3 regions of the Streptomyces sp. CA-106110 genome follow, and region 1 is predicted to be linked to each of the others. Evidence: riboswitches for the same ligand, from Rfam matches in the RefSeq annotation. Region 1 holds a riboswitch; each other region holds the start of a gene.
What was found. Region 1 has a riboswitch for cyclic di-AMP ahead of ACQEXA_RS23480 (NlpC/P60 family protein). Riboswitches for the same ligand answer to the same signal wherever they lie in the genome.
Positions count from the first base shown of each region.

Region 2: linked by a shared signal. The riboswitch ahead of ACQEXA_RS30060 (M23 family metallopeptidase) and the one ahead of ACQEXA_RS23480 (NlpC/P60 family protein) in region 1 are both predicted to bind cyclic di-AMP.
Region 3: linked by a shared signal. The riboswitch ahead of ACQEXA_RS24920 (transglycosylase SLT domain-containing protein) and the one ahead of ACQEXA_RS23480 (NlpC/P60 family protein) in region 1 are both predicted to bind cyclic di-AMP.

Region 1 is NZ_JBNJNB010000001.1:5,125,821-5,128,077, forward strand. It holds gene pcrA (DNA helicase PcrA) at 1-562, opposite strand, end outside; cyclic di-AMP (ydaO/yuaA leader) riboswitch at 970-1,139, shown strand; gene ACQEXA_RS23480 (NlpC/P60 family protein) at 1,148-2,257, shown strand, end outside.
Region 2 is NZ_JBNJNB010000001.1:6,521,204-6,523,460, forward strand. It holds gene ACQEXA_RS30055 (PP2C family protein-serine/threonine phosphatase) at 1-801, shown strand, start outside; cyclic di-AMP (ydaO/yuaA leader) riboswitch at 1,030-1,186, shown strand; gene ACQEXA_RS30060 (M23 family metallopeptidase) at 1,198-2,232, shown strand.
Region 3 is NZ_JBNJNB010000001.1:5,416,484-5,418,740, reverse strand. It holds gene ACQEXA_RS24925 (HAD family hydrolase) at 1-791, shown strand, start outside; gene ACQEXA_RS24920 (transglycosylase SLT domain-containing protein) at 785-1,273, opposite strand; cyclic di-AMP (ydaO/yuaA leader) riboswitch at 1,293-1,461, opposite strand; gene ACQEXA_RS24915 (CocE/NonD family hydrolase) at 1,834-2,257, opposite strand, start outside.

The DNA of each region.
Region 1 (2,257 bases):
CGAGCGCCATCAGCCGCTTGCTGTCGGCCGCGTCGTAGATCGAGAACGAGGATGTGAAGCCGAGTTTCTTGCTCTCCCGGCGCAGGATGCGGACGCACGCGCTGTGGAAGGTCATCACCCACATCGCGTTCGCGCGCGGGCCGACGAGGTGCTCGACGCGCTCCTTCATCTCGCCCGCGGCCTTGTTGGTGAAGGTGATCGCGAGGATCTGCCCGGGGTGGACGCCGCGCTCGGCCAGCAGATGGGCGATGCGGTGCGTCAGCACACGGGTCTTGCCCGAGCCGGCGCCGGCCACGATGAGCAGGGGGGAGCCGGCGTGCACAACGGCCGCGCGCTGGTTCTCGTTGAGCCCCTGGAGCAGTGCCTGGGGGTCGATGACCGGGCGGGGCGCGCCGTCCCTGTAGTACGCCTCACGGTCCGGGGGTACGTCGAAACGCCCGCCGAACAGATCGTCCGGAACCGGTTCCGGAGCGTGATCGTCCTCGGGTGGCGGGGGCTGCTCCTCAGCGGCCGGGGTGGCCTTGAGGTCCGCCAGGAAGCTGTCGTCAAAGAGGCTGCTCATCGCTCTCCGAGTCTAGGCCGCCCGACCGACAACCGACCGCCGCCCGGGAAACACACCGGCCCGCCTGGGCTCCCCGACGGATGATCTTCCGAAATCGACCACAAGGACTGCGTCACCTTCCGGGATCGATCGGTCACCAGCGGAAACGGATCGTATGGGGCGGACATGCCTGCCCAGGACCCCGCTCGAGCCCGTGCGGACAGGCAGACGACACCCCTCCGGCAGCCGCGTCAGAAACGAGTCAACTCATCACAGACCTGCCCATATTGACCACGGGCCGGCGGATTCATGAGCCAGGTCACGAAAATGTATCGGGCATATCGAACATCAACCTTCACACGGACCACATCAGTTGGCTACCGTTCCCGGCGGGCCGTACGACCCCCACCGGCGAAGGTCGCCGGGTCGCGCGGCTTCCGCCGAGTCCGGTGCGCCCTCGTGGCAGCCGGAGCCGGGGACCCACCCGATCCTGGGGTGAATCGGCCGACCGCCTTTCGGGGCAAGGCCGTAGGGCACGCCTTCCGAACCACCCGCCCGAACCCGACAGCTAACTCGGTAGGCGGAGTACGGAAGGAGTCGCCTCCCATGGCGCCGCACCGCAAGGCCCGCCCCTCAGGCACGCGCATCGCAGGCATACGGACCCCCGCCCTCGCGACGGCGGCCCTCACCTCCGTGGCCCTGCTCTCCCAGACGGCCAACGCCGCGCCCTCCACCGACGGCAAGCCGAGCATCGAAGAGGTCGAGAAAAAGGTCGACGACCTCTACCGCCAGGCCGAGTCGGCGACCGAGAAGTACAACGCCGCAAAGGAGAAGACGGCCGGCCAACGCAAGCGCGTCGACACGCTCCTGGACGACGTCGCCAGACGCACACAGAGTCTCAACGAGGCGCGGGACAAGCTGGGTTCGTTCGCCGCCGCGCAGTACCGCACCGGGGCCGCGGCCCCCGACACGGCCACGCTCCTGCTCGCCGACTCGCCCCAGGACTACTTCGACCAGACCCAGTTGATGGGCCGGCTCACCAGTCGCCAGAAGCAGGCGGTCGACGAGTACACCACCGACCAGGCCGCGACGATGGACAAGCGGCGCGAGGCCACCCAGAGCCTGCAGACGCTCACGGAGTCGCAGCAGACCCTCAGGTCGAGCAAGACGACCATCCAGACGAAGCTCGCCGCCGCACGGAACCTGCTGTCGGATCTGACCGCCGAGGAGAAGGCGCGGCTCGCCGCGATCGAGCAGAAGAAGCAGGAAGAGGCTCAGCGCCAGGCGGAGGAGCTGGCACGGCAGCAGGCGGCGCGGCGAGAGGCCGCGCAGCGCCAGGCGGCCCAGCAGAAGGCGCAGTCGAGCACGCCGAGCACTACGACCGGTTCGACGGACACGTCCGCCACGGGCTCCTCGAACGCGACGAAGGCGGACCAGGTCCTGGCGTTCGCCCGGGCCCAGATCGGCAAGCCCTACGTGTGGGGCGCCACCGGACCGGACTCGTACGACTGCTCGGGGCTGACCCAGGCCGCTTGGAAGGCCGCCGGGGTGTCGCTCCCGCGCACCACGTACGACCAGGTGAACGCCGGCACGACGGTCTCGCTCACCGACGCCCAGCCCGGTGACCTGATCTTCTTCTACGACGACATCAGCCACGTCGGCATCTACATCGGCAACGGCATGATGATCCACGCCCCGAAGCCCGGCGCGTACGTC
Region 2 (2,257 bases), 1.4 Mb from region 1:
GCGGTCCTCATCAACCTGCTCGTCCGACGCAAGAACGAACGCCTCGCCTCCGCCCGGGGGATCGCCGAGGCCGTTCAGCGTGCCGTGCTGCCCGAGCCGGCCCCACGGATCGGCGGGCTGGACGTCGCGGCCCGGTACGAGGCCGCGCAGGCCGGGGCCTTCATCGGCGGCGACCTGTACGCCGTGCAGGACTCCCCGCACGGGGTACGACTCGTGGCCGGCGACGTGCGGGGCAAGGGCATGGGAGCCGTGGCCGCGGTCGCCGTGGTCATCGGCGCCTTCAGGGAGGCCGCCGAGCAGGAGTCGACCCCGGAGGCGGTGGCCCAGCGTCTGGAGCGGGCGCTGTCGCGCGAGGGCACCCGGCGGGACGGACTCGACGCGTGCGAGGGGTTCACCACCGCGGTCCTCGCCGAGATCCCGCACGGCGGTGGGGTCGTCCGGATCGTCAATCGCGGCCACCCCGCGCCCCTCCTCCTGCTCCCGGACGGCACGCTGCGGGTACTGGAGGCCCGTGAGCCGGCGCTGCCGCTCGGCATGGGAGATCTCGGGGTCTGGCCCGACCGCAGTGAGGAGTGGGAGTTCCCGCCCGGGGCGACGCTGCTCCTCTACACCGACGGCGTCTCGGAGGCACGGGACGCGCACGGCGAGTTCTACGATCCCGCCGCCCGACTCGCAGGCCGCGTCTTCCCCGGCCCCGGCGCGCTGCTGGCCGCGGTCACCGAGGAGGTCGCCCGCCACACCGGCTGCCGCGCCACCGACGACATGGCCTTGCTGGCCGTGCGCCGGCCCGAGCGCCCTTGACGGGTGACGCTCGGTGGTCGAGCGGTGCCCCTGCGCATAACAACTGATACACCGTCAACACTTGTGAGGTATATGAGGCGTGGCCAACTCGCCCGTTTTGGGTCGGTCATGGCATGAAAGTCCTGGCCAAGTACGTCAAGGATCTGTTCAACAGCTTGGAATCCGGGCTCCGCGTCTATTAACGTTCGATAACGCAGCGCGGTCGTCCCAGCCGTCACAAGAGGCGGCTCCGTGCGCATGCCGAATCCCGCAAGGGAACCGGGGAACCACCAACTTGGGGTGAATCGGGCGTATACCGCCGCGGAAGCACGGCCGGTATACGCGCGTAGGAGACCTTCCTCTCCGAACCCGTCAGCTAACCCGGTAGGCGAGACGGAAGGAAAGGAGTGCGCCCACGTGGCGTCCAACCCGCCTGCCCAGAGCACCTCGTCCGCTCCCAACGCCACTCAGACGTTCGGGTTCGCACCCGGCGCCGAGGAGGGCACTTGGGAGGAGTGGAACCCCACTGAGGAGTCCCTCCGTCCCGTCCGCGGCCGGCACCGCGTCGGCAAGCAGCGCGGAGGAGGACTCGCACGCAGCTCCACCGTTCTGGGCGTCGGTGTGATGGCCGCCGTCGGCGCGGGCGGCATGGCCACCGCGCAGACCGGCAAGCCGCCGGTGTCCATATCCATGCCGGACCTCTCCTCGGTCACCGAATCGGCCAAGGCCCTCATCGGCCAGGACACCGCCGCCCCCAAGGGCTCCGCCACCCCTCTGAGCACCGCGGGCGTCTCCACCGCCGACGCCGCCGCGGGCACCAAGGACGCGGGTGAGGCGCTGCGCACCCGGATCATCCAGCAGGCCGAGGCCCAGCAGGACCGGATCGCCGTCGAGGCCGCCCGGGCCGCCGAGGACGCCGCCGCGCAGAAGGCCGCCGCCGCGGCCAAGAAGGCGCAGGAGGACGCGGCTGCGAAGGCCGCCGCGGACAAGCAGAAGGCCGCGGAAGAGGCCAAGAAGAAGGCCGAGGCGGAACGGCTGGCGGAACTGGCCAAGCAGTTCACGCTGCCGACCTCCTCCTACACCCTCACCTCCCGCTTCGGTGACGCCGGCGCCATGTGGTCCTCCGGGTACCACACGGGCCTCGACTTCGCCGCTCCCACGGGCACGCTCATCAAGGCGATCCACAGCGGCACCATCACGGAGGCGGGCTGGGCCGGATCGTACGGCTACCGCACGATCCTGACCCTCGACGACGGCACGCAGCTGTGGTTCTGCCACCAGTCGTCGATCAGCGTCAGCGTGGGCCAGAAGGTGACCACGGGCGATGTCATCGGCCGCGTGGGCGCGACGGGCAACGTGACCGGGCCGCACCTGCACCTGGAGGTCCACCCGGGCGGCGGCGACGCGATCGACCCGATGGCATGGCTGCAGAGCAGGGGCCTCAACCCCTGACGGTTCGGGCGGGCCCTCCGCGGCC
Region 3 (2,257 bases), 290 kb from region 1:
TCTCCGACTGGTCACGGGCCGCGCTGGAACGAGCCACCGCGGCCGGTGCACAGCACCTGGTGGTGACGGGGCGCCCGGCGCCGAGGGTGCGACCGCTGCTCGACGACCTCGGCGGCAGGGGGCTTGCGGTGTGCGGACAGGGCGCGCAGGTGTACGACGCCGGCGCTCAGCGGCTGCTTTTCTCCGTCACCCTGGACCGGGAGTTGGCCGAAACCGCGCTCGGCAAGATCGAGGCCGAGGTGGGGCAGGTGTACGCGGCCGTGGACCAGGACGGAGTGCACGGGCTCACGCTCATCGAGCCCGGCTACCAAATGCCGCATCCCACGCTGCCCGCGGTGCGGGTGGAGCGGCGCGACGACCTGTGGTGCGAGCCCATCAGCAAGGTGCTGCTGCGCCACCACACCCTGTCCGACGACGAGTTGGCGACGGTGGCCCGTGACGTGGTCGGTTCCCTGGCGACGGTCACCATGTCGGGACCCGGCACCGTCGAGCTGCAGCCGTGCGGTGTCACCAAGGCGACAGGGCTCGCGCTGGCCGCCGGTTTCCTGGGCCTGAGCCCGTCAGGGGCCATCGCTTTCGGGGACATGCCCAACGACATCCCCATGTTCGACTGGGCGGCGCACGGCGTCGCCATGGCCAACGCCCACCCGGAACTCAAGGCGGTCGCCGACGAGATCACCACGTCGAACGAGGACGACGGCATCGCCGTCGTCCTCGAGCGACTGTTCCCGGCCGCCATCCCCCGGCCGGCGGCTGCCGGTCAGGGGCTGGCGGCCCGCGGACCTCAGTAGGCGCTGTTGACGTTGTCGATCGAGCCGTACCGGTGGGCGGCGTAGTTGCACGCGGCCGTGATGTTCGCGACCGGGTCGTAGGGGTCGAAGGGCGTGCCCGACACGTGGTACGTCCGGAAGGTCGGGTCGATGATCTGGAGGAGCCCCTTGGACGGGATGCCCTTGCGGGCGTTGGAGTCCCAGAGGTTGATGGCCTTCGGGTTGCCCGAGGACTCGCGCATCACGTTGCGGTAGATGCCGTAGTACGAGCCGGGGATTCCCTTTTGGGTCATGATCGCGAGCGACTGGCGGATCCAGCCGTCGAGGCTACCGGCGCGGGACGTCACGCTGGCGGCCTTCGTCGGAGCGGCCGGCGTGGCGGCCGAAGCGCAGGTCGCACCCATGATCGGCAGGGCGAGAACCACGGCTCCGGTCCCCGCGGCGGTGAGTGCGCGGCGGATGCGGGTGGCCTTGGAGTTGCGGTCCTGGCGACGTGCGGGCAGGGCGAAAGCGGACATGTGGCATTCCTCTCCGGCGCCTGCGAGGTGAGCTGTCGGGTTCGGGCGGGGAGGTGCCCGGCCGTGTCCTCGGTGTCGAGGCACGGCTTCACCCCAAGCCGTGCCGGCACGCTGTCCGGCTCGGCGACTTACCTGGGTCCCCCGCTCCTGCCGTGGTGGGTCGATGGCTTCTCGAGCGGCGGCAGGATTCGGCGGCCCGCTCGGGTCGAAGGGAAGGTATGCGAGAGCACATGTCGGGAACAAGCCTGGAAGTCATGCTCCGACCCGATTGACCCTGACATTGGGGAATAAGGGGTGTGATCCTCTTTGTCGAGAGATGCTCAACTTGGCATATGCAAAGGGTGATTGGGTGGCCCGCCCGAAAGCTCGCCTCCGGCGGGTGCGTGACCCAATTCACTTCGCCCTTGCGTGAGACCTGATCGGCAACTAAGGGGCTAATACGGCAATTCGGACAGGCGGATGCGCACACCTCTCCCGTCCGGCATTCCGATCAATCGGGCATATTGCCCTATAAGGGCTTGGGGTGGCGATCGGATGCCTCGCCTCTATCCCGTTCCGCGGGGGATCCGTTTCTCCCATGTGCGGTGGAACACCACCTCATAGCCGTCCTTGCAGACGACCTCGTGAGAGGTGACGAAGTCCGTCTCGGTGCAGGTGAGCTCCGCGTGCGTCTCCACCCTCGCGTCCCAGCCCGACTCCGGGCGGTGCAGCCGGACCGACCAGTCGCAGCGGATGCGGGCGGTCAACGGACCCGAGTCCTCGATGGTGTAGGCCTCCAGCGCGTCCTCGCTCACTTCGAGGCCGTCGGGATACACGCGGGTGCCGTCCCGGCGCGGGTCGACGACCAGGAGCCACTCGCCCTTCGCCACGTCCCGCACCACCAGGCGCTCCGGGCGGGGTTCGTCGAGCGTGGCCGGATCGCTGACGCCGAGCGGCTCGGACTGCTCCGGTTCCTCGAAGGCGATGCGC